3 regions of the Exiguobacterium sp. LL15 genome follow, and region 2 is predicted to be linked to each of the others. Evidence: a T-box and tRNA genes for the amino acid it is inferred to sense, from the RefSeq annotation. Region 2 holds a T-box; the other regions hold tRNA genes.
What was found. A T-box is a leader RNA that pairs with one kind of tRNA and senses whether it is charged. The one in region 2 lies ahead of argS (arginine--tRNA ligase), so its partner is inferred to be a tRNA-Arg.
Positions count from the first base shown of each region.

Region 1: it has a tRNA-Arg gene. The T-box ahead of argS (arginine--tRNA ligase) is inferred to sense a tRNA for this amino acid. The anticodon was not compared.
Region 3: it has a tRNA-Arg gene. The T-box ahead of argS (arginine--tRNA ligase) is inferred to sense a tRNA for this amino acid. The anticodon was not compared.

Region 1 covers NZ_JANFNX010000001.1:401,303-412,209, reverse strand. The annotation lists gene NOM72_RS01935 (sugar-binding transcriptional regulator) at 1-855, opposite strand, end outside; gene NOM72_RS01930 (glutaredoxin family protein) at 971-1,231, opposite strand; gene NOM72_RS01925 (RNA polymerase factor sigma-54) at 1,222-2,364, opposite strand; tRNA gene NOM72_RS01920 (tRNA-Arg) at 2,518-2,593, shown strand; partial or broken gene clpP (ATP-dependent Clp endopeptidase proteolytic subunit ClpP) at 2,776-3,360, shown strand; gene NOM72_RS01910 (hypothetical protein) at 3,482-3,718, opposite strand; gene whiA (DNA-binding protein WhiA) at 3,801-4,757, opposite strand; gene NOM72_RS01900 (gluconeogenesis factor YvcK family protein) at 4,754-5,752, opposite strand; gene rapZ (RNase adapter RapZ) at 5,752-6,621, opposite strand; gene trxB (thioredoxin-disulfide reductase) at 6,733-7,695, opposite strand; gene NOM72_RS01885 (tetratricopeptide repeat protein) at 7,757-9,241, opposite strand; gene kapB (sporulation phosphorelay system protein KapB) at 9,338-9,718, opposite strand; gene NOM72_RS01875 (acyltransferase) at 9,749-10,231, opposite strand; gene ppaX (pyrophosphatase PpaX) at 10,215-10,871, opposite strand; gene lgt (prolipoprotein diacylglyceryl transferase) at 10,875-10,907, opposite strand, start outside.
Region 2 covers NZ_JANFNX010000003.1:51,431-62,337, reverse strand. The annotation lists gene NOM72_RS13365 (TVP38/TMEM64 family protein) at 1-433, opposite strand, end outside; gene trhO (oxygen-dependent tRNA uridine(34) hydroxylase TrhO) at 672-1,586, shown strand; gene NOM72_RS13355 (alpha/beta hydrolase) at 1,645-2,427, opposite strand; gene NOM72_RS13350 (GGDEF domain-containing protein) at 2,443-4,119, opposite strand; T-box leader at 4,249-4,466, shown strand; gene argS (arginine--tRNA ligase) at 4,527-6,209, shown strand; gene NOM72_RS13340 (hypothetical protein) at 6,240-6,845, shown strand; gene NOM72_RS13335 (metallophosphoesterase family protein) at 6,908-7,501, opposite strand; gene NOM72_RS13330 (carboxymuconolactone decarboxylase family protein) at 7,578-7,991, opposite strand; gene NOM72_RS13325 (LysR family transcriptional regulator) at 8,083-8,961, opposite strand; gene NOM72_RS13320 (3-hydroxybutyrate dehydrogenase) at 9,083-9,868, shown strand; gene NOM72_RS13315 (YajQ family cyclic di-GMP-binding protein) at 9,978-10,472, opposite strand; gene pulA (type I pullulanase) at 10,584-10,907, shown strand, end outside.
Region 3 covers NZ_JANFNX010000001.1:662,855-673,761, forward strand. The annotation lists gene racE (glutamate racemase) at 1-547, shown strand, start outside; gene rph (ribonuclease PH) at 548-1,303, shown strand; gene NOM72_RS03220 (XTP/dITP diphosphatase) at 1,300-1,893, shown strand; gene NOM72_RS03225 (metallophosphoesterase family protein) at 1,899-2,408, shown strand; tRNA gene NOM72_RS03230 (tRNA-Arg) at 2,482-2,555, shown strand; gene NOM72_RS03235 (hypothetical protein) at 2,658-3,182, shown strand; gene NOM72_RS03240 (hypothetical protein) at 3,211-4,194, shown strand; gene tig (trigger factor) at 4,305-5,597, shown strand; gene clpX (ATP-dependent protease ATP-binding subunit ClpX) at 5,832-7,097, shown strand; gene lon (endopeptidase La) at 7,167-9,476, shown strand; gene yihA (ribosome biogenesis GTP-binding protein YihA/YsxC) at 9,478-10,059, shown strand; gene NOM72_RS03265 (AI-2E family transporter) at 10,197-10,907, shown strand, end outside.

The DNA of each region.
Region 1 (10,907 bases), on a different contig from region 2:
CACGATGTTCCCGTCTCGGTCGAAGTAATATCCGAATGCTTCCGCTACTGCCTGTTCATGTTCCAGTCGGGTTAGGAGATCCTCAGACGCGCGACGACGTTTTGCCATCGTTTTCGCCTCACCAATTCCATGTACCACGATTGAAGCACCTTTAATCATTTGAAGCACATTTTTTATGCTCGGCTCTTCGATCATCTTGACGAACGTCTCTGTACTGACCATGTCCGGGATGTGAAGCAGATGATAATCACTTTGAGCGCGTGATGCCATCCGTGAGCATACTGTGTTCGCTTGTAATTCGAGCGTTTCTCCCAGTCCTCCGCGTGCCGGAACGAACGTCATTGGACGGTGTTCCTTGTCTGGCGACATCATCGCCGCGACGGATGCCATCGTTGTACCGCCTGTGACAGCGATCGTATTGTGATGGTCTGAAGAAAGCTCTCGTTTGAGACGTGCGACGGTTGCCCGCCCCATGTCTCGCTGTACCCAGAAGGTTTCATCGGAATCACCCGGTACGATGACGACGTCACGTACTCCGAGTCTCTCTTTCAAGGCTTTCGCCATGTCTGAGATCCCTGCGAGTTCTCCCATGATGCTGTGCATGCTGCGAAGAACATTTCGTCCTTCATCCGTCAAGGACATCCCCTGCGTCGCGACCTCTAGGAGGTCTTGCTGCTTCAAGAAGTCGACTTCCCGCCGTAAGACGCGTTCCGTCAAGCCAAGGCTCGTCGCAAGCGTACGTCGTCCGATCGGTTGCATCAGTCGTACATAATGAAGGATGTCGTAGCGTGTCTGCATTTCTTCGATCAGATCAGGCACGATTCGTTTTTGGATCTGGACTAACTGCCGAATCATGTATTTCCCTCTCCTCTCAAGTAGCTGGACGCTTTCTGTCCCGCATGTCATAACGTGTCCCACTTGGTACACCGTTATCATAACAGTCCATTTCTCGCCTTGCAAGTCTCGTTTCTCAAGTTTTTTGAAGTAAGCGGTTTCTTATCGTTTCCGTCTCGAATTTGCCATAACTCCAGATTTCCTCGTCATGCATGACGACCGGAATCTCGTATAAGAATCGTAGACTGAGCGCTTCATCCTGATCGATGTTGACTTCCTCGAACGTCCATTCCGGAAACTCATCGAGTACGAAGTCGAGTAAGATGGCGGCCTCTTCACATAGCGTACATCCCGGACGTGAATAGAGTGTTAAGTGTCTGTGTCGTTTTAATCCCATTCTGATTGCGCCTTCCTTTGCTGCATCGTTTTTTTCGTTAAACCAAGCGCTGCCCGGTACTTCGCGACCGTCCGCCTTGCGACTGTCAGACCGTCTTCTTGCAGACGATCCGTCAATTGCTGATCACTTAACGGACGATCGCTGTATTGAATGTATTCGGCGATCCGCCGTTTAATCAAAAAACTCGAATCTCCGGTTGTCGTCCGTGAGACGAACAAGTCTTCTAGAGCAACGAGACCATGGACCGTCTCGACGTACTTCGCAGCAATCGCTCGACCAATCGTTGACGGATGATGCCCCGTCGCCTCAGCGACTTGTTTTTTCGTCAATGGCTCAAGATGCAGTTCTCCTTTGAACCAGCGTTCTTGTCGCTCAAGCAAAACTGAGAGGATGGCATGCATCGTGACACGGCGTCGTTCGTACGCGCGCAAAAAAGGCGTTGCCTCTTTTAGTTCGAGCCACGTCTGATCCGTATCGAGTGTCATCCAATCGATCTGAAGTTTTCCATCTAACAGGTGAATCCGTGCTTCTGCCATGACCAGTCGTTCTTCTTTAGGAAGATCCGGTGTCCGGCTCAGGCGTGTCAATCGTTTTCGCAACCGCGCTCGATCCGCCTCACTGTACTGAGCGAATACCTGACTCGCCGGTTCATGTCGCAACCGATCCGTTAGTCCGATCAATTCCGTGTCGTCTAGCTCGATTGCCTGTAACCATTGGCACTCGCGCTCCGAGCGGGCAGCGATGCCGACCGGTTGACATTGTTGTAAGAGTGTCCGTGCTTCTGTAATCGTTGCGACATCGGTCGAGAAGGATGCAGCGAGCTGCTCGTCCGACGTCCGTAATAAACCGTCCGCTTCTAAATACACGATGAGTTGTTCCGCCATATATCCTATTTCCTGTCTGACTGATTCTAAACGTATTTGTGCAAGAAGCTCGTCTTCATAGGATGCCATATTACCTGCCATCTGCTCGACCTCTAGCGAAACCTGATTCGGGTAATGACGATGCAACCGTCGTTTCAACCGTCGCCATTCCTCCTCGAGCTCTGCCACCGGTTGCTCAAGCACATGTAATTGATACTGTTGTGACGCCGATAACGTCATCTGTTGCGTCTGTTCCTGGCGTTGATCCATCGATTCCCCTCCCTCACTTCTTATTATAGAAGAAACGTTTTAAGAAACGTGCTCTGAACCCCTTTTGAGTCGCCGGAGAAAAGAAAAGTCCTGCTTCCCTATTGCTTTTCTGAAAAAATGTCGCTATACTATTAATTGTTCAGTACATCAGATGCACCCGTAGCTCAGGGGATAGAGCACTGGTTTCCGGTACCAGGTGTCGGGAGTTCGAATCTCTCCGGGTGTACCATTTATTCAACTACAAGGCAATGCCAGCAATGGCGTTGCCTTTTTTCTATATTGATATGTTTCATTTGCCCTTGTAATGGAAAAATACCTAAAAGTCGCATCGTATCTTTTGACCAATATTGACCAAAGGATTATGATAAGGATAAGTCGAATAGGAAGCTACATACCAACTATAAGGAGGCAAAGACTATGTTAATTCCAACAGTCATCGAACAAACAAACCGCGGGGAACGTGCTTACGATATCTACTCACGTTTGCTAAAAGACCGCATCATTCTTCTCGGGAGCGCGATTGACGACAACGTCGCCAACTCAGTCGTTGCCCAACTTCTGTTCTTAGCAGCAGAAGATCCAGATAAAGAAATCTCGCTTTACATCAACAGCCCAGGTGGTTCGATCACTGCCGGTATGGCGATTTACGATACAATGAACTTCATCAAGCCACAAGTCTCAACGATTTGTATCGGTATGGCAGCATCGATGGGTGCGTTCTTGCTCCAAGCAGGCGCAAAAGGAAAACGTTTCGCGTTACCAAACGCTGAAATCATGATCCACCAACCGCTCGGTGGTACACAAGGTCAAGCATCGGATATCAAAATCCATGCGGAACGTATCATCAAAATGCGTGAGCACCTCAACAAAATCATGGCTGAAAACACAGGACAACCACTTGAAGTCATTGAACGCGATACAGAGCGTGACAACTTCATGTCAGCACAAGCTGCTGCTGATTACGGTCTCATCGACCGCGTCATGGAACGTGCATAAGTCACCCAGAGTGTCTCCTTCGGGAGGCACTTTTTTTGTATCTGCAGGAAAGCGAACTCTTCTCTATTCATCTGTATACAACAAAAAACCTCCCGTTCCTTGTAGAACGAGAGGTCGATGATCAGTCAATCAAGTCTGTGATGTCTGAAACGATGTCGTGGTTTTCACGAATCAGCGAGTAGATTGCGTTCGCATGTGGCGAAAGCTCTTCTTCCGCTTGTAATTGTTTCAGGAATAAAGATGTTGCGAATGCAACGAGTGTGCTTTTCGGTACACCGATTGATTTTGCTTTTTTCGTTAATACTTCGTCAAACTTCGCGTCTACAGTGAGCGAAATACGTTTCTTTTCGTTAGCCATTTCAAAAACTCCTTAATTCGAACATTTAGTTGCATCGACTATATATTATAGTAGACTATGGTTCATCTCGCAAGCGACCCTCTTATAAGGCCCCTGTCATCGACTCTCCATTCCGTACTTTTTCAGCGATTTGATCAATCTTCCGCAACCGGTGATTGATTCCTGATTTTGAGATGGAGCCGCTTTCGACCATCTCCCCGAGTTCTTGTAACGTGACATCTTGATGTGTGACGCGCAAGATCGCGATCTCTTTCAACTTATCCGGTAAGACATCGAGCCCGACCGTCCGCTCAAGGAACTTGATGTTCTCGACTTGGCGTAATGCCGCACCGACCGTCTTGTTGAGGTTCGCTGTCTCACAGTTGACGAGACGGTTGACCGAGTTACGCATGTCTTTTAAGATACGGACGTCCTCGAACCGTAGCATCGATTGTGTCGCATCAACGAGCTTGAGGAAATCGGAAATCTTCTCGCTCTCCTTGATGTAGAGGATGTGTCCCTTTTTCCGTTCGATCGCTTTCGCATTCAAATCAAAGACGTTCGATAGACCACGGAGCGCTGCATTATGTTCCTCATATAAGCTAAAAATCTCTAAGTGATACGACGACGTCGCCGGATTGTTGAGCGAACCACCGGCGAGGAACGCTCCTCGTAAATACGCGCGTGCCTTCCGTTCATCGTTTAAGATCGTATCACTGATTGAACGAATCATCGTGAATCCTTCTCCAAGGATTCCGAGGTCTTGCAAAATCTTGTCCGCCTGTTGCTTAACACGGACGATGTAGACATTATTCTTTTTCAGACGCATTTTCTTCCGCACGAGCAGATCGAGATGGACTCCGTATGCTTTTTTCAACAGCGAATAGATCCGGCGAGCAATCGAAGCATTCTCGGTCGAGATATCGAGTGTCAGACCACGTCCGAGACCGAACGAGATCGCACCGTTCATCCGTGCGAGCGCCGCAAGTTCCGCCTTCATCTCATGATCGGTGATCGGAATCTGCGTTAATTCTTTTTTGACTTCTGAGGCAAAGCTCATGTCAGCTCCTCCTTCCCTTCGAGTTGACGCATCCGACGAATCGATAGTACTTTTCGCATGACGAGGCTAGCGACCGCATCTGAGTCATGGCGAATGAAATGATGATTGTAGTCGACAATATCATCTGCCAGCACTTCAACGCCTGCGAGCTCGAATTGTTTTTCATTATAGGTGACAATGTCGGCATGATCCTTTCGATACTTTTTCAAGTAACCGGCATCGATCGACTCATTATTGACGATGATCGTATCGACGACGCCTTGACCGAGAAAACGTTCGAGCGTCGATAAATGCTCGTTGGCTGTAAATGCTGTCGTCTCGCCTGGTTGTGTCATGACGTTACAAATATAGACGACTGGCGCCAGTGATTGCTGAATTGCTTCGCGGATCTCATCAATCAAGACGTTCGGGATGATACTCGTATAGAGACTACCCGGACCAAGGACGATCACATCAGCATCGAGAATCGCTTGAATCGCTTCCGGTACCGGACGGACGTCTTGTTCTTCAAGGAAGATCCGTTCAATCTTCTTACCGACCGTTGGAATCAGTGACTCTCCTTTAACGATCGTCCCGTCCTCAAATTCGGCACATAACGTGATCGTCCGTTCCGTCGCCGGATAGACTTTTCCTTCTGCGTTCAACAATTGTCCCATGACACCAATCGCTTCGACGAACGAACCGTTACAGAGTTGTGTCGCTGCCGTCAGCATCAAGTTGCCGAGCGAATGCCCATGCAATCCTTCGCCGGTCTCAAACCGGTACTGCATGATTCGGTCCATCAAGGTTTCCGATTTCGACAAGGCGACGATGACATTGCGAATATCGCCTGGTGGCAACATATTAAACTCCGTCCGCAGACGACCAGAACTGCCGCCGTCATCCGCGACCGTAACGATCGCTGTAATGTCGAGCGGGTAATGCTTCAGTCCACGAAGAAGCGTTGAGAGTCCTGTCCCGCCACCGATGGCGACGACTTTACGTTCCCATTTCATCACTTCTCCTCCTTCGCATGCACATAATCCCGGTGATTCGTCTCGATGTGATACTGCGTCGCGAATTCCTTGCTGATGGCTTCCGCAAACGTGATCGACCGGTGTTTCCCGCCTGTACAGCCGAGGGCGATCACGAGTTGCGACTTTCCTTCCCGCTCATATTGCGGAATCAAGAACTCGAGTAGATCAACGAGTTTTTTATAAAACAGCTTCGCTTCCGGCCACTGCATGACGTAGGACGCGACTTCCTCATCGAGTCCTGTCTTTGGACGCAGTTCCGGAATGTAGAACGGGTTCGGTAAGAACCGGAGGTCAAAGACAAGATCGGCATCAAGCGGTAAGCCATGTTTGAAGCCAAACGACATGACATTGACCGTAAATGGAATCCGCTCTCCTGTCGTAAACTCTTTCAACAAACGCTCTTTTAAGGCAAGCGGTTTGATGTCACTCGTATCGATCAGCATTTGTGCTTTATCACGGAACCCTTCGAGCAACGTCCGCTCACGTTCAATTCCGATCAGTGGTGAGTCAGTCGGTGCAAGCGGATGGGAACGACGCGATTCTTTGTAACGGCGTACGAGAACATCGTTACGCGCATCGAGATAGAGCATCCGCGTTTGTAAGTTCGTCTTTTTCAAATCCTCATAAACGACAAAAAAACTATCAATGAAATCACGCGCACGTGTATCGATGGCAACGGCGATTTTAGGACGCACTTGTCCGATGACTTCGATGAGCTGTGGCAATAGCGTCGGTGGTAGATTGTCGACACAGAAATAGCCTAAATCCTCAAAGCTGTTCATTGCGACTGTCTTACCAGCCCCACTCATACCCGTAATGATGACAAGTTGCGGTTGATTCTGTTCCATCTTTTCGCCCTCCAGACAACAGTTCCGTGTGTATTTTTCGCTTCTTTCTCAGTATATCATAAAAAAAGAGCCAGCCTCACTGAAGGTACCTTCAATGAAACTGGTTCGTTATTACGCGTGTGAGGATTCTTGGAGTTCTTCAAGTAACGCTTCGATGAAGTGTTGCGCGTTTTGCGCGGCAATCGAACCATCGTTTGTCGCTGTAACGACTTGACGCAATGTTTTTTCACGAACGTCACCAGCAGCAAAAATCCCTTTGATGTTCGTTTCCATCGCTTCGTTTGTCACGACGTAGCCTTGGTCGTTCAAGATACCGAGATCTTGTACGTAACCAGTAATCGGGTTCATCCCGATGTAGATGAAGACCCCATCGATCGGATGCGTCGTCACATCAGCTGTTTTTGTATTGATCAGCTCGATACCGCCGACTTTCCCGTCTTGTTCGTTGATCTGTTTAACCGTATGGTTCCAGATGAAGTCGATTTTCGGATTGTCGAACGCACGTTTTTGAAGAATCTTTTGAGCGCGGAGCTCATCACGACGGTGTACGATCGTGACTTTTTTCGCGAAGCGCGTCAAGTAGACGCCTTCTTCTACTGCAGAGTCGCCCCCACCGATGACGAAGAGTTCTTTTTCTTTAAAGAACGCGCCATCACAGACGGCACAGTACGAGACACCGCGACCGCCGAGCTCTTCTTCACCCGGTACACCGATTTTTTTATATTGTGCACCAGACGCGATGATGATTGCCCGTGCGTAATAATCTTTGTTGTGTGCATGAATTGTTTTGTATGCTTTACCGTCTTCGATGCTTCGAACATCTCCGTACGCATATTCTGCGCCGAATGCTTTCGAGTGGTCGAACATTTTTTGCGAGAGATCGGGTCCGAGGATGCTATCGTATCCTGGGTAGTTCTCGATATCTTCTGTGTTCGCCATTTGACCGCCCGGAATCCCGCGTTCGATCATCAATGTCGAAAGGTTCGCACGTGATGCATAAAGTGCGGCTGTCATCCCAGCAGGTCCTGCCCCGATGATGATGACGTCATAAATTTTTTGTTCTGTTTCCGCCATGATTCCACCCCATTTATCGTAATCGTTGTAGTTTGAGTATAGGTGAGAATCGCCTAAACGTCTAACACTTTGCTTGTAGCGGTGCCAACATCCGTTCATGTGTCCGGATCATCGATGCGACGTGATCGAACGAACAATCGACGAGTGATGCACATTCCTCGATCAACATCCCGTCCCGTAAATCATGGAACAGATAAAGCAGTGATGCAGCAGATGCTTCAATCGAATCGAACGATTCCCCGCTTAAGACGAGCTGTGCGAAGCGTTCATAAAAATCCCCTTCGAGACTCATCCGTTCTTCGTCTGAAACGAACCGTTCCGCAAGACGGATCGTCTGCAATGCCCGGTGAATGCGTTCATCCACGACATCAGTCCGTCCTTCCATCTCGATGACAATCTGTTCCGTCAATAAGAGGACGTCTTCCTGCTCTGTCACTTCTGGCATCATCGACAATGCAAGCCGTGCTTCAGCATCGTTCAGTTTGCCAAGGAGAAGTGCCGTAAAGATCCGCGAGACATCATCTTCCGTCTTCAGCGCTTGGATGAGTGCCGAGCGAAACTGCAGGTTGTGCCGAATGTCATACGTATCCGTCTCTTCCTTTAACGCTTGTGCTTCGTCCGACTTCAAGAAAGCGGCTGCTTCTTCGACGCGTCCTGTTTTATAGGCAGAGATTGATAACCAGTGCCCAAAGAGTGGATCTCCCCGGTAACCGCGACGCTCGAGCAACTTCAACTCTTCATAGGCGATATCGTATCGTCCGATGATCGCAAGCGTTGATGCGACCTTATAACGTGTCTCAAGGTGCACGGAACGGACGTGTTCGAGTTGACGAGAGAGACGATGCGCCTCTTCGTCCTGACCCATCTCGTGTAACAAGACGAGCGTGTTACAGAGGGCATGCAAATTCCCCGGATTCCCTTCAAGGACCCGTTCAAGGGAAGCGAATGCCTGATCATTCTCTCCTAAATAGAACTCGACGATCGCGAGGTTGTTGTAGGCAGGCCAGAACGTCGGGTACTGGGCAATCAGTCCCGTCAACGTCTCCTGTGCCGCGAACAGCATCCCTTTATCGATCTGGCGTTGTGCCTGACCGTGCAGACGAATCAATTCATCCTCTTCGTCGTCTTCCATCTCTTGTTCGAGATCAATCAGTTCCACGAGTGCGGCCGATGCCTCCGCGTGTTTGCCGTTTGGTGCTTGCTCTAAATATTCCATCGCATGTTGTCGCGCTTCTTCGTAAAGTGAGACGTGTGCGTAGTTATTCGCTAAATAAAAGAGTGCTTCCGTATTTGATGCGTCGAGTGCGCGTACTTGTTTCAAGACATCATTCGCATGATTGATTTCTCCTGTCTCGAATAAGACACGGGCATAACGGAGCAAATAACGGATGTCCGCTGGCTGAAGTGTCGTCGCCTCATCTAAATGATAGACGGCTTCGTCCAGTCGCCCTTCCCGGTGCGCCTTCCGTCCGCGGAAATAAAAAAGTTCCGCTTGGCGCGCTGTTATCGCAAAGGGGTCTGCTTTGTATTTGGTTAATTCCATCATGATTCAAGCCCCCATAAATAGTAAACTGGTTTCGTAGTTGCAGACACAAGAATACCCTATCTCTAGGAGGCATGCAACAGAAAAAAACGCCGGAGTTCATCCCCAGCGTTTTGCATAAATCGATTCCAGTTCTTTGTAATTCTCTAAGCATTTTCGTACAAAAGCATCCGTCTCTGGATTCAGTCCTTCAAGACGTGCCACGTCCTTGTCATATGCCTGCCGTAAGCTCGTCGCATAATCGGGAATCTCTCCGTCATACGCATAAACGACTGCGGGCGAAACCGTGATCTTTTCGTGCTTATGCAAGGCGGTCCGGATATGGAAGAGTGGAACATCGACTTGGTTCGGTTGGTGAAGATCTCCTTGAACGGGATGCTTCTCAACAGCCAACACCTCAACGACGAGACCTTGTGGACGTTCGGCGAATAATCTTCCGAAATACTTTCCTGTCTTATACGTAAAGCGGATGTGCGTCATCTTTTTTCCTTCTTCCTTCTCACAGTTTTGTCACATTTCGTGCCGGCGAAGCGGCTGACTCGAGACGCGTTCATTCGGCGCAATGTCCCGGTGAACGACCGATCCGGCACCAACGACAGCACCATCTCCGATCGTTACGCCCGGTAGGATTGTCACGTTCGCACCGATCAAGACATTGCTTCCGATGACGACGTCACCTAAACGGTACTCCGTCGTCAAATATTCATGACAGAGAATCGTCGTATTGAAGCCGATGATCGTATTATCACCAATCGTGATCCGCTCCGGGAACATCGTGTCCGGCATCACCATCAAGGCAAGTGCCGTCTTCTCCCCGATCTTCATCCGGAGGCATGTCCGGTAGAGTGCGTTCTTAAAACCTAGCGACGGAGCAAACCGACCAATCGTGATGATCGTAAAGCACCACATCACTTTAAAGAACGACACGGTCCGGTACATGTGCCAGAGTGGATTCGTCGTCCCGACCTGAAACCGATCAGTTCGCCGTGACATTTTGTTCCTCCAGCCAAGCAGCGAGATGATCCATCGAATCAATGATGACGTCCGGCTCGAGGGCTTCTAAGTACGCGCGTCCTTTGATCGCCCAACCGACCGCGACCGTCTTCAGTCCCGCGTTCTTACCACCGAGAATATCCGTATCGTTGTCACCGACCATGATCGTTTCGTCTGCCGTTGATCCAAGCAACTGCATCGCCTTTTCGAACGGCTCGACGGCTGGTTTTTCTTCCGTTACGTCGTCGGCTGCGATGACGGCGTCAAAGAGTGACGTCAGTCCGAACAACTCGATGCCGCGAAGAGCGACACGACGACTCTTCGACGTCACGACCGCCATCTTGTATCCTGCTTCATGCAGACGACGTAATCCGTCAAGCACACCCGGATACTCGAGCACGAGTGCGTCATGCATCGCGATGTTGTAGCTGCGGTAAAAAGCGACCATCTCTTTCCACTGTTCCGCATTCATCGCCGAGAACGATTTTTCTAGCGTCGGACCGATGAACGGAAGCAGTTCCGCTTCCGTGAACGTCCGGTCCGGATAATAGTAACTGAGCGTATGCTCGAAGCTTTTTAAGATCAGTGGATTCGTGTCGATCAACGTTCCATCTAAATCAAACAGTAGCGTGCGAATCATCGATTACTTCGCCTCCTTTTTCGAACCGTCCAAGTA
Region 2 (10,907 bases):
GACCGGCACCAGCAGCAATCAAATACGTCCGCAGCGATAGTTGAATCATGGCGGAAATGGACGTGATGATGAACGCAGGCATGAACGGAAGCGAGAAAAAGAATCCGAGTGAGATGGGACTCATGTGACGAACACGTTCGATCCACTGCTGCGCGGCATGGTGTTTTTCAAGCCAACGCGTGACCGGACGACGAAATAGATATCGAATACAAGCGAAGACGACGAGTGATCCAAGCATGCTCCCGACCCATGATACGAGAACACCCATACCAAAACCATAAGTTGCCGCATTCGCGGAAATGATCAGGACGAGTGGCAGGAAAGGAAATAGAGACTCAAGAAACGGGGCAATCAAACCGGTGGCAGCTCCTCCAGGTAAGTCTTGGAGAAAGAAAATCATCTGCTCGATCCAGTCACGAAGTGTATGGAGCATTCGGAATCCTCCTTGCGAGATGTACTACTGTGTTTTATTTTACCTCTTTCTGATTGAGAAAGGGAATGAAATTCCTTGAAAGGGATTCAGGAATTGTAGATTGTACATTCGAAAGGGAGTTGGTATTATACTTAAATGGGTGCGTTTTGCAGGCGTTCCCAGCTAGTCAATAGCTAGACGCTTCGTTTGCCAACGTTCGTTTTACTGCAAAAAACTGACATGGGGGCTAATGAGGAATATGAAACCTTATCGCGTACTATTATTTTATAAGTATGTTCCGATTGAAAATGCGGAACAGCTAACGAAAGAGCATCTTGCTTACTGTAAAGAGCTCGGTATCAAAGGTCGGATTTTGATCGCACCAGAAGGAATCAACGGCACACTCTCTGGAACGGTCGAACAAACGGAACAATACATGAAGGACTTGACGGCGGATCCACGATTCGCTGACATCGAATTCAAAATCGATGAAGTCGAAGAGCACGCCTTCAAAAAGACGTTCGTCCGTTACAAAAAAGAACTCGTCACATGGCGTTTTGAGGATGAATTCAACGTACCAGAAGAACACGCTGCGTATCTTGAACCAGCAGAGTGGAAAGAAATGATGAAACAAGATGACGTCGTCATTCTCGATGTACGCAACAACTATGAATACGACCTCGGACACTTCAAGAATGCTGTAAAAGTGGATGTCGATGCTTCACGGGAATTCCCGGAGTGGCTTGACGAGAACGAGCATTTGTTTGAAGGGAAAAAGGTTCTCACATACTGTACAGGTGGCGTTCGTTGTGAAAAATTCACGGCGTACTTCCGTAAACGGCAACAGAGTGATGATATCTTCCATCTTAAAGGCGGAGTCGTCATGTACGGAAAAGATGAACAGACGCAAGGAGAAGACTGGGAAGGCGAACTATACGTCTTTGATGAACGTGTACAAGTTCCTGTCAATGCCGTCAATCCTTCTGTCGTCTCAGAATGTTACTACTGTGGAAAACCGGAGACGCGCTACGTTAATTGTGCAAACCCGGAATGTAATCGACAGCACTTCTGCTGTGAAGAATGCGAACCAAAAGTCATGCGTTCGTGTTCCGATGAATGCCGGGAGCATCCGCGCAACCGTTATGAAAAAGAGCAACAAGAAGAATTAGTATAAGGCACGCGTAAAAAGCCGGAGGATTTCTTTAGTAGAAATCGCCCGGCTTTTTGTGTATTCAAGAAGAAGGAAACAAGTAACGCAAAACATCGGGTAAACGTTTCGCCCAGGCCGTTTCATGATGAATCGCTTCCGGGATGATCGTATAGCGACTTTGAGCGAGTTTTTGTTCGACCGCCCGTGCTAATACATCATTTGTGTGTAAATAATCCGTTTCGGTCATCGGACCACTCACTTCTTTTGTGCCGACATCCATATAACAGCGATGAGTGGCAGACAGAGACGGACTACGCTCGATGAATTCAAGGAGTGAGGAGAAGTTTGCCCATCCGGCAGTCGACAGGGCAGCGACGCGCGTGATGACTTCCGGATACGCGAATAATCCATAGAGCGAGATGACGCCACCCATCGAGCTGCCGATCATCGTCGTATCATCAGGACGTGTCGCGTAGTTGGCATCAATGTATGGTTTTAACTCGCGGATGATCCAGTCCATGTAGACCTTACCCTTTCCACCGATCGACGACCGATGTGAAGGATAGGCAGTCCGCATCAATAAAGCTTCATCACTCCAAGGAGCGTAGTCATCGTAACGATCCATTCCGTCTTCTGGACTGTCGATCGCAACGACCATTGCCGGAATCTGTGTCTGTTGTAGCGCAAGATGAATCTCCCAGCCTTTTCCGAACGAGGCGGTTTCTCCACTGAAGACGTTTTGTCCATCGTGCATATAAATCACTGGTAACGCTTCAGAAGGATCCAAATGGGGCGGACGATGAATCCGAATCGTCCGGTGAGTTTGTGATGTCGGTAGCGTCATTTCAATTTCCGTAATCGACAATAGAGTCACGACCTTTCAAAGGTTTGCATAATGCGCGGTACAATTGCGTCCATTGTGTTTTCCGCCGACATAGAGTGCATGGTCGGCTTGACGTAACGATTCTTCGAACGTCCGTTGATATCTTTCCTCCACTGTATCAATTCCGAGGCTGACGGTTAAGGACAGTCGGTGACCATCGACGAGGAAGGGACGATCCATGACCGCATGGCGGACTGTCTCGGCAATCTGGATAGCAGCCTCTTGACTACCATTTCGCAACAGAAGTACGAATTCCTCCCCACCATAACGAGCAGCAAAGACATCATCATATTGCAATTGGATCGCCTGGATACGTCGACCGAGTTCACGAAGGACGAGATCGCCCACTTTATGACCGTACGTATCATTGACACGTTTGAAATGATCGATATCGAACAGGATCACGGAGAGCGGGTAGGAGTCAGCCGCAAATTCCTGCCGACCGTGTTCATAAAAAGCACGGCTATTCGGTAATTCGGTCAAGGCATCGGTCCGACTTTCCGTATAGAGTTGGACCGTTTCACGTGAGCGTTCTAAGACGCGACAAAAGATACGGAGCAAACGAGATAATTCGTCGGCATTTGTCGCATCATAGGCGTCTGCGACTTGATGGAATAGGATGATCGAAACATCGACCTCTCCGCTCGTAATCGAAGGAATCGCTAGCATCGAGTGACGATCGACAGGCAATCCGATCTGAATATCGTTTCCCCAGTCACAACGAAGACCATAGATGATTGGGGTATGCAAATCGTCGGCTGACAAGGAATGAAACAGTGGTAACACGTCGATCGGTTGTTTCGTCCGGATGTTATAGATGACTTGTTTCCGCTGTTGTTGAATCGAGATCCAACCTTCAGAAAACGGCAATAGATGCGGTAAATCGAGGAGCAACGAATCGATCGTCTCGCGCTCGAAGCGGGAAATCAACAAGTGTTCCTTCGCATCATCAAATCGCTTAGCATTATCGTTTGCTTCAAGGGAGTCACCACGCTCTTGCAACAGACGTTTGAACAAAAAGAGAATCAAGACGGAAACTGTAGCCGCGACGAGCGGACTTTCATCGTAGAACCAGATTCCAAGTAGAGCACTTAACATGCTAATCCCGTAGACGAGGGACTGAAGCTTTACGAGACGTTGCCAGTCGTATTTCAAGTAGAGGAAGCGATTGACGAATAGACATTGGAAGTAAGAGACAAGGAAGACGGTGATCAAAAAGCCGATGAAAGGGAGTAAGGCTTTCGTATACGTAAAGTTTGAGCCGATTGGTCCGCCGAGCGCATAATACGCAAAGGCCGGAAGCGAGATGTAGACTAAATCGAACAAGGCGTTGATCGGGTAGAGATAAACGAAACGTTTCCAACGAATCGCTTTTCGGTGAGACATGAATTGAAAGACGAGAATACCGACTTGGCTTAAAATCAAGGCGTACGTTAAACCATAATTGAGGAATAAAAATAAGATGATGCCTTCTTGGAATGTATAGTAAATGCCACCACGACGGACATTATCGAACTGAAACAGGAGAACGAGTCCGAATAAATAAAGAGTGTTGATGATGGAGACAGAAGGATGGAAGGTTGGTGGATGAACGATGCCGATCACTAATAATGTCAAGGCGACGAGACCGAAGACGATCCAGCTCGTCCGGGCTACATGTTGGTAGTAGCGCATGAAACATCCCTCCCCCTGAGAAGTATCTTTTATTCCTATACCCGAATTGTGGAAATTTTGATAAGCCATTTACCAAAAAAATAAGGTTGAGAGAAAAGAAAGAATTGCGTATAATGTGAAAGATATCGAATACAGTCGATGATGAAGAGAGTAACGGTTGATATTCGTCAACTAGCGAATCAGGGAATGGTGGAAGCCTGAGGACGAACCGGTCGTGAAACGCACTTCTGAGACGCTGCCCGATTCCTGATGGAAAAGGCGTAGCCGGGGGAACCCCGTTATCCCCGAACAAGGTGGGTGTCGAGTGACACCAAGAAGAGTGGTACCGCGGTCATTCCGTCTCTTTGCGCGTGGCGCAAGGGGCGTTTTTTATTGCCAAAAAATCAGTGAAGCAGGAGGAAATAAAGATGAGTTATAAAGCGCAGTATGCAGAAGTATTACATCACGTCATGGAAGGTGCCTTATCGGTTGAACAAATCGAACAACTGATCGAGCAACCGAAACATGAAGATCATGGAGATCTGGCATTCCCATGTTTCATGCTCGCTAAAGCATTCCGTAAAGCACCGAACATGATTGCTTCGGAGCTCGCAGAAAAAATTGACGCGCCGTTGTTCTCGAACGTTCAAGCTGTTGGTCCTTACATCAACGTCTTCTTGAACCGGGAAGTCGTCTCGCAAGAAATCGTCAACCAAGTCCTGACGGAGCAAGAGGCGTTCGGATCAAGTGAAGCGAATGGAAAAACGATCGTCACTGATTTTTCATCACCAAACATCGCGAAACCCTTCTCGATGGGGCACTTGCGTTCGACGGTCATCGGGAACGCGCTCAACCAAATCTCACGTAAAAAAGGGTACGACGTCGTCGGTGTCAACCACTTAGGGGACTGGGGAACACAGTTCGGGAAATTGATGGTGGCTTACACGATGTGGGGTGAGGAAGAAGCGGTCCGTGCAGAACCAATCAAGGAATTGTTGAAATTATACGTCCGGTTCCACGAAGAAGCGGAAACAAATCCGGCACTTGAGGATGAAGGACGTCTCTGGTTCAAAAAACTCGAACAAGGTGATGAGCAGGCAACGACGCTTTGGACGTGGTTCCGTGAAGTCTCACTCGTCGAGTTTAACCGTGTCTATGAGATGCTCGGTGTTAAATTCGATAGCTTGAACGGAGAAGCCTTCTACAACGATAAGATGCAACACGTCATCGATTTGCTTGAAGAAAAAGATCTCCTCGTCGAATCAGAAGGGGCAATGGTCGTCGACCTCGAAGCAGAAGGTATGCCACCTGCTTTGATTAAAAAGAAAGATGGCGCAACGCTTTATGCGACACGTGACTTAGCAGCTGCTGTCTATCGTCTCGAAACGTACCGCTTTGAGCAAGCGTTCTACGTCGTCGGTGGGGAACAAGCGCTTCACTTCAAGCAATTGTTCGCAGTCTTGAAGAAACTTGGATTTGAGAACGTCGACGGAATGCACCATGTGCCGTTCGGTCTGATCATGAAGGACGGAAAGAAAATGTCGACGCGTAAAGGTCGGATCGTCTTACTTGAAGAAGTACTACAAGAAGCGATCGACGTTGCGAAGCAAAACATCGCGGAAAAAAATCCGAACTTAGCGAATGCCGAAGCCACGGCTCGTCAAGTCGGTGTCGGCGCCGTCATCTTCCACGACTTGAAGAACGAACGGATGAACAACATCGAGTTCGATCTTGAGCAGATGTTGAAATTCGAAGGCGAAACAGGACCGTATGTCCAGTACACGAATGCCCGTGCGCACTCGTTGCTCCGTAAAGGTGGCTATGATGGCACACCATTCGCTGGTAGTGCCGATGATCATGCATGGGGTGTCGTCTCGATGCTAAACCAATTCTCGACGGTCATCGATCGCGCGTTCACACGTCGCGAGCCATCAATCATCAGCCGCTACGTCTTAGATCTTGCACAAAGCTTCAATAAATACTACGGACACGTCCGTGTTCTCGAAGATGACGCAGCAAAACAATCGCGTCTTGCACTCGTCAAGTCGGTCACGATCGTCTTGACAGAGGGTCTTCGTTTACTCGGTGTCGGCGCTCCAGAAGAAATGTAAGACCAATCCACGAATAAGAAGAGGTAGATTATGAAGACTGAGACGAAAGAACGATTACAGCAAGCTGCTTCACAGATGAAGCAGGAGCCTTTGGCAGAAACGGTCGCCTTTATGGCTGATTTTCACGGGAAAGTCGCTGCTTGGTTACCGGGAGAGTCTGTCGATTTCGTTCACGATTTCGTGACGGCGCCGGAAGCCGATTTGATTGCTCCGATTGAAGGAGACGCATTACGGACGAAAGATAATTTTGAATTCTTCATGCGTAAGAAACAGACACGAAAAAAACTGGGTGAACTGTTGACGCTTTGGAAGTCGGCACGTACGACAGAGACGTTGAGTCAAATCGATGCGATCGGATTGAAAAAATGGCTCGCTCGTAATGAATTCCGTTCGGAAGACAAACCATGGGATTATTTGAACCGTCTGCATGTTCTCCTGTTCCTTGATTTGATGACGACGATCATCGATGATCATCGATTGACGAGTCTGCATGAGCAACTTGTCGGTACGACACCAGTCCCGACGAGCTTCGTACGTCGTCAAGGGGATGTCCGTCAAGTCATCGAAACATTCGCGGAAGAGACGAACTTCACACAAGTGGATGTCGTCAAGGCATCGCTTGTCCGTTATCTCTGATCAATAAGATGCATGAACAAAAGCCGTCGAGCCCTGTGCCCGACGGCTTTTGTCGTATCCTCTTACTTCGCCTGATAGAATACGATCGTTTGTTGCTCTGAATCGTAAAGACACCATTCTCGTTCGAAGACGACGGGACCCAGATTGACGGCATATCGTTTTCCTTTGATGGATAAAGTTTGACCTAGTGGGCTCGATTTGGCGATACCATTTCGAAACAAACCTCTGATATGACTATGACCAAAAAAGAGTAACGGTTCGCGTTGTTGTGACAGGTCGGGTAGAAAATCCCGCGACCAACTGAGTTGATCTCCATGAATCAATAACGCCCCCTCGATCCGTTGTTTTCGAGGGCAATCGCGTAATGCATCGATGACAGGAGACAGATGTGGTGGAACGAGAGACAGGATGCGCTCTTCTTGATTACCCAGTAACGTCTTAAAATCAATCAGCTCTATAAAATCATCATCGAGCGTCACGACGAGGGAGAGCGATTCGAAAGAATAGCGCTTCGCTCGCTTTTTACCGACATGGCATTCATGAACATCACCGAGACAAAACAAATGCGCATCGGGAGCGATCCGCCGTATGTCAGCTAGGACAGCCGCTGTGTCGGCTACTGAACTGTGAAGATCCGCAAAAAGGGCATAACGCATGATCGACCACTCCTTTGTTAAGGAGATACCCGAAAATGCGTCATGCCCATCTTTTTTCAATTAAGTCGTGCCTATCTTATTCTGTTTCGACTGTGACGCCACGTTCTGCGAAGACGACTTTTGCGACTTCGAGTGCGTTCAAGACACGTGGGAATCCAGTGTAAGGAACAAGATGCATGATAGCTTCAACGATTTCGTTGCCTGTTAAACCAGCTGTCAATCCAGTATTGATGTGGAGAGCGAGCTGTGGTTCTGTACCTTGTGTGACGAGAGAAGCAATCGTCACGATTGCGCGGTCACGGTTGACGAGACCATCGCGGCTGTAAACTTCACCGTATGCGAAATCCGTAATCCACTCACCGACTGCTGGAGCGATATCTTTCAGGGATTCAGAGATTTTGTCATGCGTCGATTGTGCAGCGTTTGCGTCTGTGAATTCGCTGAGTTTTTTAACGCCTGTTTCGTGACGTGATTCAAAATGAGTTGCCATGGTAAAGGACTTCCTTTCTTTTTTAACGATGTTCTCATCGTAAAGGAAGAATTCCCATTCTACAAATACATGGTTTTTATGAAAGGTATGCTTATTTGGAATACATATCGCTGACGAATTGAATCCATTTCCGCGTCACGTACGATTGGTAGCGACCGGTCGGGACGGCGATTCCTAAGTGCCACGGGACTCGTGTTTCAAGTGGGATCGTTTTGACGCCACGAATCGAAAAGCGATCCGCGATCGAACGCGGCAGGACGGTCACGGTATTTCCTTCTGCGACAAGTAAACATAAGAAGTCCCACTGCGAGCTCACCCGAGACACGTTAGGCGTAAATCCGGCATCTTGGCAGGCGTTCAAGACAACATCGTGGAGCGAGAACGTTTCGTTGAACAAGACGAACGGCATGTCGGAAACTTCTTCTAACGCAATCATCGACCGATCAGCGAGTGGATGATCACTCGGTAAGAATAAATGGAGTTCTTCTTCAATGAAAGGGTGTGTCGTTAAATGCTCATCCGAAGGCAGCACCGTTGCGATCAAATCGACTTCACCGGCGACGACCGCTTTTTCTAACGCATGTCCACCGGCTTCGATTAATTCGATTTGAATCATCGGATACATCTCTTCGAAGCGACGCAGTAGACCTGGGAAAAACAGCGAACCAATTAGTGGGGGTACGCCGAGACGAATCGTTCCCTTCGTCAGATGCATGACATCATAGAGATGAGAAGGCAGATCAGATAACTGTCGCAGAATCTTTTCACCTTCAATCAATAAGGTCTCGCCGGCATCCGTCAGGACGATTTGTCGTTTGCTCCGGTCGAACAATTCCATCTCAAGTTCTTCTTCTAAGTGACGGACCATTTTACTAAGCGTCGGTTGCGTGACGTGGAGATGTTCAGCGGCACGAGTGAAGCTTTTGAAGCGTGCCACTTCCGTAAAGTATTCCAGTTGGCGGAAATCCATCAGTATTCTCCTATTCTTTTGAGTTATAGATGTCATAACAAGTATTCATTTTTATTATTCTTTCAATCAGCGTACAGTAAAGAGACCGAACACGTAAAGATAAAGAAAGAAGGAATCCATCATGATGAAACAACTCGAAGGAAAAGTCGCGTTAATTACAGGAGCAGCAAGCGGAATCGGTCTTGAGATCGCTGAAGAATTCGCTCAAGAAGGTGCGAAGGTCGTCATCGTCGATCTTCAGGAAGAAGCTGCAAAACGCTCTGCTGAAACGCTTCGTGAAAAAGGCTTCGATGCGTTTGCTGTCGCAGGTGATGTGACAAGTGAAGAGGCAATCAAATCAAGTATCGATCAGACGGTCGCACATTACGGAACGATTGATATCGTCATCAACAACGCGGGAATGCAACACGTCTCACCAATCGAAGAGTTCTCGACTGAGAAATTCGACTTGCTTCAAAGCATCATGCTTCGTGCACCATTCCTCTATACGAAATATGTCTTCCCGATCATGAAAAAACAAGGCTCTGGACGGATCTTGAACATGTCATCGATCAACGGATTGATTGGTTTTGCAGGGAAAGCTGCTTATAACAGTGCGAAACACGGCGTCATCGGTTTAACGAAAGTCGCAGCATTAGAAGGGGCAACTTCGGGTATCACGGTCAACGCGATTTGCCCAGGATATGTCGATACACCACTCGTCCAAAACCAATTGTCTTCGCTCGCTGAAACACGGAATGTACCGCTCGAACGTGTACTAGAAGAGGTCATCTATCCACTTGTTCCGCAACAACGGTTACTCCAAGTCAAAGAAATCGCGGATTACGCTATTTTCCTTGCAAGTGACAAAGCGGCAGGTGTCACGGGTCAAGCTGTCGTTCTCGATGGTGGTTATACAGCGCAGTAAGCAACGATATAAATGAAGGGAGGTACTTTTTGGATACAATCCAGAAAGCACCTCCCTTTTTTGTTTGATGGACTGAACAAAAACGTTCAGCTAATTTGACGTGAGTGGATTAACGGAAGTTAATGAACTGAACATCGACCGATAACGGAAGTTCACGAACGATTTGCATGACTTGTTGCAAGTCGTCACGTGATTTACCTGTGACACGGATTTGATCATCTTGGATTTGTGTCTTCACTTTTAATTTCGATTCCTTGACGGCATTGTTGATCTTTTTCGCATCGTCACGATCAATTCCGCTCTTAAGGATGACACGTTGGCGAACCGTATTCCCAGCAGCCTGTTCGACTTTTTCGTACTGCAGGTTTTTGGTCGGGACTTCGCGCTTGATCAATTTTGCTGTTAAGACATCTTTGACTTGATCGAGTTTGAAATCGTCATCTGAGATTAGAATCAAATCCTCTTTTTCGAGCTTCATGTCGCTCTTTGAACCTTTGAAGTCGAAGCGGTTCGTGATTTCCTTCAATGCGATCTGGACGGCGTTCTTGACTTCCTCGATGTTGATTTGTGACACGATATCAAATGAATTATCTTTTGCTGCCATGTTAATCTCCCCTTTCATTCCACTCTCTATTTTAGAGAGGAATACCGGAAGCGTCCACTGCTTTGAAATTTTGTTATAATAAAAACCATGAAATGAAAGGGGTGCTTAGCTTTGAAACAAACAGCAGACATGTTGACGCTCACACCGCAAGAACTGGATGAGCGATTTGCCTATAGTGGAAATGATTTAGGAGCGACCTTCTCAGAGACGGCGATTCGCGTGCGCTTATGGGCGCCGACGGCAGAACGTGTCGTGATTCGTCTCTACAAGACACTACGCGCACGAAAAGTCGAAGAGGTCGAGATGATGGCAGGCGAACGGGGAACGTACGTCGTTGAACTCGATCGAGCAGCATATGAAGGTTATTTCTATACGTTTCAAGCGAGCATCAACGGACAAAGAGTCGAGGCGGTCGATCCGTATGCGAAAGCCGTC
Region 3 (10,907 bases), on a different contig from region 2:
AAATATACCTGTCATCGGTGTCATTGATCCGGGAGCCCGCGCGGCAGTTAAGGTGACGCGTACGAAACGAATCGGTGTCATTGGAACGAAGATGACGATTACAAGTAATTCCTACGAGAAGGCGTTACGCCACGTCGAAGGGCAAGTCGTCGTCGAATCGTTAGCGTGCCCGCCATTCGTTCCGCTCGTCGAGTCGATGCAGACAGATGGTGCGTACGTCGAACGTGTCGTTGCCAATACATTACGACCATTGATGAATTACGATATGGATACATTGATCCTCGGGTGCACCCATTACCCGCTTCTAGCAGATGTGATTGGACGGGTCATCGGACCAGGCGTCCAGCTAATCTCTTCAGGAGACGAGACAGCGCTCGAGGTGGCAGCACTACTTGATTACAATACGATTTCAGCAGATGTGACACAAATTCCGGAACATCGTTATTACGCGACAGGCGATATCCGCTCATTTGATCAGATTGCGACGGACTGGCTCGATCAGACCATCCATGCGGAGCGCATCGTGCTTGGAACGGAGGAAGATTAAATGCGGATAGACCAACGAACGGCGGATCATCTCCGTCCTATTCAATTATCGATTGATGTCAATAAACACGCAGAAGGTTCTGTCTTGATTGAACTGGGAGATACGAAAGTCCTCTGTACGGCGACCGTCGAGGAGAAGGTGCCACCGTTCCTTCGCGGTAAACGCCAGGGCTGGATCAATGCGGAATATTCGATGTTGCCGCGTGCGACGGCTCAGCGGACCGCACGAGAAGCCGTCCGCGGCAAACAGACGGGACGGACGATGGAAATCCAACGTCTGATCAGCCGCTCGCTTCGGGCCGTCGTTGATTTAGAGAAGCTCGGGGAACGAACGATTTGGATCGATTGTGACGTTATTCAGGCAGATGGCGGTACACGAACGGCATCGATCACTGGTGGTTTTTTGGCACTCGTCCGAGCAGTCGATCAATTGATTCAAGCGGGAAAACTGACAGATACACCGATCAAAGAGGGCATCGCAGCCATCTCGGTTGGAATCGTCGAGTCGAATGTCTTGCTCGATCTATGCTATGAAGAGGACGCTGCGGCGGAAGTCGACTTCAATCTCGTCATGACCTCATCGGGTAAAATCGTCGAGATGCAAGCAACAGGAGAAGAGTCGACATTTTCCCGTCAAGAGATGCTCGAAATGCTCGAACTTGGGGAAAAAGGTATTAAGGAACTGATTGAGGCTGGCCGTGAGGCACTCGGTGTCTCTTGGTGGTATGTAGGAGAAGAAGTGGGGGAACATAGATGAAGGTCATCGTCGCAACACACAATGCAGGTAAAGTGAAGGAACTTGAAAGCATGCTGGGTCGTCTCGGTTATACGGTCGAGTCGTTACTCGATCACGCCGATGCTCCGGAAACGGATGAAACAGGTGAGACATTCGAGGAGAATGCACTTTTAAAAGCAACAGAGGCAGCAGCCTACTTTGGCCACGCGGTACTTGCTGATGATTCAGGTCTTGAAGTCGATGCTTTAGATGGCGCTCCCGGCGTCTACTCAGCACGCTTCGCGGGACTTGAAAAGTCGGATGCGGCGAACAATGCTCTACTACTTGAAAAGTTAGAAGGTGTTCCGGAGGAAGAGCGGACGGCGCGCTTCGTTTGTGTACTCGCGCTAGCGAAACCAACGGGTGAGACATTGACGGTTCGTGGAACGATGGAAGGGCGAATCGGTTTTGAGGCGTCGGGTTCGAACGGTTTCGGTTATGATCCATTGTTCGTCACAGAAAGCGGACAGACGGCTGCTGAATTGACGAAAGAAGAAAAAGCGATGATTAGTCATCGTGGCAATGCATTGCGCAAGCTCGAACAGGACTTAACTACTTTCTTAGGAGTGTGATGAAGATGAGAGCGTTGATCGTTAGTGATAGTCATGGACTAGAACAAGAACTGCTTACGATATTCGAACGTCACCAAGACGTAGATGCGGCATTTCATTGTGGGGACTCCCAATTGACGCGCGACATCGAATCATTATATCCATATCGTGTTGTGCGAGGGAATTGCGATTACGGACACGATTTTCCGGAAGAAGTCGTATCGGAAATGGATGGTCATACCATCCTCTGTGTCCACGGGCATCGGCAGGACGTCAAATACAGTCTAGATGTCTTACAGCATCATGCGAAGGAAAAGCAGGCGGACATCGTCTTATATGGTCATTCCCATGTGGCGAAGGCTGAATATCGGGACGGTGTGTTATTCATCAATCCAGGTTCAATCCGGATGCCACGTCATCGACCAGACAAGACGTATGCGATTCTTGAAGTGGATCAAAACCGTTATTCTGTCGATTTTCTTGATGTGAACGGTGACCCGGTAAATGCCCTTCATCTGGACGGAACATTTTTGTAATAAAATAATTGCAATGTTTGTAATGTGATTGACACGAAAGAATTGTTCTAGTATAGTTTATTCGTGTTGACACGTCCCAATAGCTCAGCAGGATAGAGCAACGGCCTTCTAAGCCGTCGGTCGGGGGTTCGAATCCCTCTTGGGACGCTATAATTAAAATAGAGACTGCCCTTACGAGGGTGGTCTCTTTTTTTTATTCCGATTTTCGATTATAATTAAGGTATCATGAACTCGAAAGGGATGAATGCTATGTGGAAGAAAGTTGGAGCAGTCCTTGTGCTAAGTACGTTTCTTGCTGGATGTAGTGAGATTTCAAATACAGTCGACGATGCAAAACAACAAGTCAACGATGTAAAAAATAGTGTCGATTACGCTGGAGAACTTCAAGGCATTGCAAAAGATACAGCACAAGTCACGTCAGATTTGTCGGCTTCCTTGAATGAGGCGGCTACGACAGCGCGTGAATCTGCGAACCCTGAACAGGCACTCGATCAACAAATCGAAAAGTTGAAGGAAAACGGAACGATTGATCAGTTCAATCAAGAACTGGATCAAATCGATCAACGATTAGCGGGACTTGAAAATCCGCCGCAAGAATTGCAAAATTTAAGTGCAAAACTCGAGCAGTACGTGAATCAATCGGAAGATATCGCTCGATTACTTGAAGCTGACGTCTCATTAGATACGTTGAATCGATTAGGAATCGAGCAGGCGGGACAACTTCAAGAAGCGATCACGAACTGGACGTCTTTACTCGATCCATTTACGAAATAAGAAGTTGAATATGAAGGAGTGCCGGAATATGGGGACATCGCGCTGGATGGAATATGAACTAGAAGTAGAACGAGCGCGGATTCTTCGTTTGCCCGCTTCTAAACAAGAACAATTGATTATGGAATTAGAGACTGACCAATTGACAGGAGAAGATGTCTTACACCGGCTCTATGTCATTCAACCACTCTTAATGCATGACCGTGAACGATTTGAAACAGTGGCAGAACGTTTTCTTGAAGTCGAGGGTGTCGAGCAAGTGCTCGCACTCTTTCTTTATGAACTCGGAGAACGTTATCCGATGAAACTCGCTTTGCGCTCGGCGTCACCGTATCTGCCTTATGGGCTCGCGCTTCGATTAGATGAAATCAAACAACAGATGCGTGTTCGCGAACAAAAGCCGGCAGTTCAAAACAACCCTGTTGCGCAGCGTGAGGTAACAGCAGCAACGGAATTGATGCATGTGTTGCGACACGGCAGTTGGGTCGAACAAATGCGCCAATTGACCGGTGTGGAATTCGAACGGACATCTGAGCTCATTGCATACATCACACAAAAATACCTTCAGGCGCAAGAGACAGCACATCAAAGTCTACTCGTCATTGATCAGTTATTAGGAAGCGTGCTTCATCACGTGCCATATCCGGTAAGCATTCATGTGCCACACTTAGATATAGACTGGACGATCTCGTCACGTGAAGAGTTAGAAGAAATCCTGCTGGTACATCAACAGGAGCAACAAGCGTTACTGGCATCGATGCACACGTTAGAGCGAATGGATCCGTTCCGAGCGTTGCTCGTCTTGCGATCGGATCAACTGATTCATCTTGAAGAACGAGAACGAATCGAATCAGATATGGAGAAGTGGCTCGCGGCATGCGAAGAACTCGCAGGTCTGACATTTGAACGTGAAGAACCGGAACGTATCCTCAGTCCGCTGGCGAAGCGGTTATATCGAGCGGCACATATCCTTTATCCGGAAGTCATTGCATTCGAGCAAATTTACTTCGATTGAGACATCAGGAAACGATTCGTTCAACAGTGGTAATCGTCAGAACGATTGTGCTATAATGTGACTTGTTGTACACACATGTACGCTAATTGACAATTTTGGAGGGACTCAGCATGACTGCAAAATGGGAAAAACAATCAGGTAGCCTCGGCGTCCTCACGTATGAAGCGCCTGCTGAAGCATTTGATAAAGCGGTAGACCAAGCGTTCAAGAAAGTCGTTAAGACTTTGAACACACCTGGTTTCCGTAAAGGAAAAATGCCACGCGCAATGTTCAACAAAATGTACGGTGAAGAAGCACTGTATCAAGATGCACTCGATATCCTTTATAAGGACACAATCGAAGGTGCAGTCGTCGAATCAGGAATCGAGCCAATCGCGCTTGAGAACATCGACGTTGAAACACTCGAAAAAGGCAAGCCAGTCGAATTCAAAATCACGTTCGTCATCGAGCCAGAAGCTACACTCGGTGAGTACAAAGGTCTTGAGTACACAGCAGTTGAAACGAACGTTACTGACGAAGACGTCGACGCTGAACTCAAAACATTACAAGAACGCGGTGCAGAACTCGTCGTTAAAGAAGATGGCGTCATCGAGAATGGCGATACAGTCGTATTCGACTTCGCAGGTTTCGATGGGGAAAACCAATTCGACGGCGGAACTGCTGAGAACTACTCACTCGTCATCGGTTCTGGAAACTTCATTCCTGGATTCGAAGAGCAAATGGTCGGTTTAAAAACTGGCGAGCAAAAAGATCTTGAAGTGACATTCCCAGAGGAATACCACGAAGCATCACTCGCTGGAAAACCAGTTACATTCAAAGTAACAATCCACGAAGTTAAAGCACAAGAGCTCCCTGAATTGACAGATGAGTTCGCAAAAGAAATGGATGAAGAAGTTTCTTCACTCGACGAGTTGAAAACAAAAATCCGTACGCGTCTCGAAAACACACGCAAACAAGAAGCTGATGCTTCAATGCGCGATGAGTTAGTCGAAGCGGCTACGAAAAACGCGACAGTTGATCTTCCAGAAGTCATGGTCGAAAACGAAGTCGAGCGTATGGTTCAAGAGTTCACACAACGTATTCAATCACAAGGCATCGACCTCAACATGTACTTCCAGTTGACTGGAACGACAGAAGAGGCAATGCGTTCTGAAATGAAAGAGCAAGCGGAAGAGCGCGTTAAAGCACGTCTCGTCCTCAAGCAAATCGTTGCTGACGAAAAAATCGAAGTAACAGATGAGGAAACTCAAACTGAACTTCAATCAATGTCAGAACTCTACAACATCCCTGCAGATCAACTTGAAACGATGCTTGCACCACAAGGTGGTCTTGAAACGCTTAAAGGCGATCTTCAATTCCGTAAAGCTATCGATGTTCTCGTCGACAACGCAAAAGCAAAATAAGCCATTTCATGGTTTTCAATCGACTTCAAGCCCAATTTCTGGTCTTGGAGTCGATTTTTTTGTACGATAGGTCAAACAAGGACAAACAATCCTTGGTTCAGAACATCAAACTGTAAATCGTTCGTCCAGGATTTGAAAGACTTTCCTTGTTCATGCTACAATCATAAATAGTAAAACGTGAGACGGGATGCTACAGGCATCCATACAATTTCCACGTTAAAGGGGTGGACCTTTATGTTTAAATTTAACGAAGAAAAAGGTCAGCTAAAATGTTCTTTCTGTGGAAAGACACAAGAACAAGTACGCAAACTTGTTGCTGGACCTGGCGTTTACATTTGCGACGAGTGTATCGAACTCTGCAATGAAATCGTAGAGGAAGAACTCGGTACTGAAGAAGAAGTCGAGCTGAAGAATGTTCCAAAACCGCATGAAATTCGTACGACACTTGACGATTATGTCATCGGTCAAGAGAAAGCGAAGAAATCGTTGTCTGTAGCGATGTACAATCACTACAAACGAATCAATGCTGGTGGTCGCGCAGATGATGTCGAGCTCTCAAAATCGAACATCGTCATGATTGGACCAACAGGTAGCGGTAAGACACTTCTTGCCCAAACGATGGCACGTATCTTGAACGTACCGTTTGCGATTGCAGATGCAACAAGTTTGACGGAAGCCGGTTATGTCGGTGAAGACGTCGAGAACATCCTGTTGAAACTCATCCAAGCAGCGGATTACGATGTTGAGAAGGCTGAAAAAGGCATCATCTACATTGATGAAATCGATAAGATTGCTCGTAAATCAGAAAACCCGTCGATTACACGTGACGTTTCTGGTGAGGGTGTCCAACAAGCCTTGCTGAAGATTTTGGAAGGAACGGTTGCGAGTGTACCGCCACAAGGTGGACGGAAACACCCACATCAAGAATTCATCCAAATCGATACGACGAACATCTTGTTCATCGTTGGTGGCGCATTCGATGGTATCGATCAGTCGATCAAACGTCGTCTTGGTAAAAAAGTCATCGGATTCGGAAACGATTCAGAGAACCGTAACCTTACACAAAAAGAAATTCTGGCAGCTGCATTACCAGAAGATCTTCAAAAGTTCGGTTTGATTCCAGAGTTCATCGGTCGTTTGCCGGTCATGGCGACGCTCGAGCCACTTGATGAAGAGGCACTCGTTCAAATCTTGACGAAACCGAAAAACGCCCTCGTGAAACAATATAAGAAAATGCTTCAACTTGATGATGTCGAACTCGACTTCACGGAAGATGCACTTCTTGAGATTGCAAAACTTGCAATCGAACGTAAAACAGGTGCACGTGGTCTTCGTTCCATCATCGAAGAAACTATGCTTGATATCATGTTCGAAATCCCATCGCGTGAAGACATCGCGAAAGTCATCATTACAGCAGAAACGTTGACTGGTAAACGCGGTCCAACGCTTGAGTTGAAAGATGGTACAATTGAACATGGGAAAGAAAAAGAAACGGCGTAACACCGTGACAAATCGGCTCGGAGGCTACTTGTACGCCTTTCCGAGTCTTTTTGTTTAGGAGGAATTCGAATGAAGAAAAAACAATATCCACTTTTACCGTTACGCGGTGTCGTCGCGTATCCATTGATCGGATTGACGATCGATGTCGGGCGTCCGGTATCCTTGAAAGCCTTACTTGCATCAAAGGAACACGAAATCGATCTCGTCGTCGTCACGCAACGTGATCCAGAAGCAGAGCCGTCTGTCGACGGGTTGCATCAGGTTGGGACGCTCGTTCAAATCGCGAAGATGAGTGAACTCGGGAATGATACGGTCCGTGTCCGCGTCATCGGGAAGGAACGCGTCCGGATTGAAAACGTCGAGGAGACGGACGAGGGTTATCAAGCTGTCATTGAACCAATCGAGAAGATGGACATCAAAGGAGCGAAACAAGAAGCGCTCGTTCGTCTCATCAAAGAACAGTTTGGTCAACTCGTCTCCCGGATTAAAGGAATCGGAACCGATGAACGTCGCCGGTTCGAGACATACGAACGCCTCGATTCATTGACGGACTATATCACGTCGAAGCTACCAATCGATATTTCGAAGAAGCAGGAGTTTCTCGAACAACAGGATCCGGTCGAACGAGGATTGATGTTGCTTGATGTCATGAAACACGAATATGAAGTCGTCGAACTCGAACGTGAGATGCGTGAACGGACGAAGAAAACGATTGAACAATCGCAACGCGAGTATTACTTGCGGGAACAATTGAAGACGATTCAACAAGAACTCGGTGGCGAGTCAGCTTCTGTTGAAAGCGATGCGACGAAATACCGGGAGCAGCTTGCGATGCTTGAATTACCAGAAACGACGGTTGCGAACGTCGAGAAGGAAATCAGTCGTTTAGCGGTCGTACCGGCGACGAGTCCCGAACATGGGGTCATTCGCAACTATCTCGAATGGTTCTTCTCATTGCCGTGGAATGAAGCAACCGATGATTTCTTGAACGTCTCAGCTGCTTCGGAACAGCTTGAAAAGGACCATTACGGTCTAGAGAAGGTCAAAGAACGAATCCTTGAGTATCTTGCCGTTCGTCAATTGACCGACTCATTGCGTGGACCGATTCTTTGTCTTTCTGGTCCTCCAGGAGTCGGGAAAACGTCGCTTGCCCGTTCGATTGCCACAGCACTTGAGCGGAAGTTCGTCCGTGTCTCACTTGGTGGCGTGCGCGACGAAGCGGAAATCCGTGGACATCGCCGGACGTATATCGGTGCGATGCCAGGACGGATCATTCGCGGTTTAAAACAAGCAGGAACGAACAACCCGGTCTTCCTGCTCGATGAGATCGATAAGATGTCAAATGACTTCCGTGGTGATCCGTCGTCCGCGATGCTCGAAGTTCTTGATCCAGAACAAAACAACAGCTTCTCCGATCACTATATCGAAGAACCGTTCGATTTATCGAATGTCCTGTTCATCGCGACAGCGAACGATGTCTCAAACATCCCCGGACCGTTGCTTGACCGGATGGAACTGATTCAAATCGGTGGCTATACGGAACAAGAGAAGACGGAGATCGCTGTTCGTCATCTCTTATCGAAGCAACTGGCTGAACACGGTTTGAAAAAGAGCCAATTGACGGTCAAAGCAGACGCGCTAGAAGAAGTCGTCCGTCGTTATACACGAGAAGCCGGTGTCCGGAATCTCGAGCGTGTCCTCGGCTCACTTTGCCGGAAAGCAGCGAAACAAATCGCGATGGGTGAGAAGAAACGGGTGACGGTGACGAAGCGTAATCTGGACGATTTCCTAGGCAAACCGATTTACCGCTATGGTCAAGGCGAGCTCGAAGATATGATTGGCGCGGTGACTGGTTTAGCGTATACTGCTTTTGGGGGCGATACGTTGACGATCGAAGTCAGCCTTGCTCCGGGTAAAGGGAAATTGCAGTTAACCGGGAAACTCGGTGATGTCATGCAAGAGTCGGCTCAGACCGCCTACAGCTTCGTCCGAGCGAATGCGACGTCGCTTGGCATCGAACCGAACTTCTACGAAACGCAAGACATCCACATCCACGTTCCTGAGGGTGCCGTACCAAAAGATGGTCCATCTGCTGGGATCACACTCGCGACAGCATTGATTTCCGCTTTAACAAAACGTCCGGTTCGCCGAGACGTCGGAATGACGGGTGAAATCACGTTGCGTGGACGTGTCTTACCAATCGGTGGACTAAAGGAGAAGTCACTCGCAGCACACCGTGCGGGCTTGACGACCGTTCTGCTGCCGCAAGACAATACGCGGGACATCGATGATATCCCGGAAAGCGTCCGCGCAGGAATGGAATTCATTCCGGTCGCGACGATGGAGCAAGTGCTCGAACATGCATTAAAAGGAGAGTAACATGAAAATTTATAAAGCTGATTTTATTACGAGTGGCGTCAATCCGGAACATTATCCGGAGCCATTGTTGCCAGAAGTGGCACTCGCAGGGCGATCGAACGTCGGAAAGTCCTCTTTCATCAATAAACTGGTCCAGCGTAAAGCACTCGCGCGGACATCTTCGAAACCAGGTAAAACGCAAACCTTGAACTTCTTCAACATCAATGATGAAGTCATGTTCGTCGATGTACCGGGTTACGGATATGCGAAAGTTTCGAAGACGGAGCGTGAAGCGTGGGGCAAGATGATGGAGAAGTACTTCACACAACGTGAAATCCTTAAAGGTGTCGTACAGCTCGTTGACATCCGACACGATCCGTCTGCGGATGATGTGACGATGTATGATTTCTTGAAGTATTACGATCTACCGGTCATCGTCGTTGCGACAAAACTCGATAAAATCAAGAAGAGTCAACGTGATAAACATATCGCGGCGATTAAACGTAAGTTGCAATTTGATGGTCAAGATACATTGATTCCTTTCTCGTCCGAGACAGGAGAGGGCGTCGATGCAGCGTGGGAAGCGATTTATCGCTTATTGTAAAGATTAAAGCCTACGAAATCTGCAGGATTTCGTAGGCTTTTTTACTTTCTATACATAAAAAGTGCTTTGTGAAAAATCTATTATTTCGTAATATAGTGTGTAAGAATAGCTATAATGACTATGTAATAAATGGGAGTGTGAATGGTTTGGATTTGCTTCGAAACAAATGGTTTAAGGCATTAATCTGGGTATTAGTGATTTTTCTCGTTATCTGGGTCGGTACAAAGATCTCATTTTTATTCCAGCCGATTAAAGTCATGCTGGCATTGATCTTCCCGCCGCTGATCATTGCGGGGATTTTCTATTATTTCACGCTCGGTATCGTAGATGCATTGCAAAAACGCGTCAAGAAACGTGGTCTTGCCGTGTTGATCGTCTTGCTTGGTTTCATCACGGTTCTGACGATTGCTGTCGCTTCGATCGGACCAATCTTAGTCGAGCAGGTGACGGATTTTGCGACAAGCATTCCGACGCTCGTCATCGAATTACGCGATCAGACGTTAAACTTACGCGATCAATTGATGGACAATCGTTTCATCTCGACATGGGTTCACGAGAATACGGACTTATTTGACAAGTGGACGAATGAAGCGACGTCGTATATCGGTACAGTCTTTAAGTCTGTCTCGACGTCTGTCGGAACGATTTTCGGTGTCATCTCTTCGACCGTCTTAATCATTGTCTTAGTGCCGTTCATCTTAGTTTATATGTTGCTTGACGGCTATAAGTTTCCGGATTCCGTCGTGAAGCTGTTGCCGAAAAGCTATGAAACAGAAACGCGTAAAATCTTGCACGATATGCACGTGACAGTGAAGCATTATGTCAATGGACAGGTTATCGTCTCAATC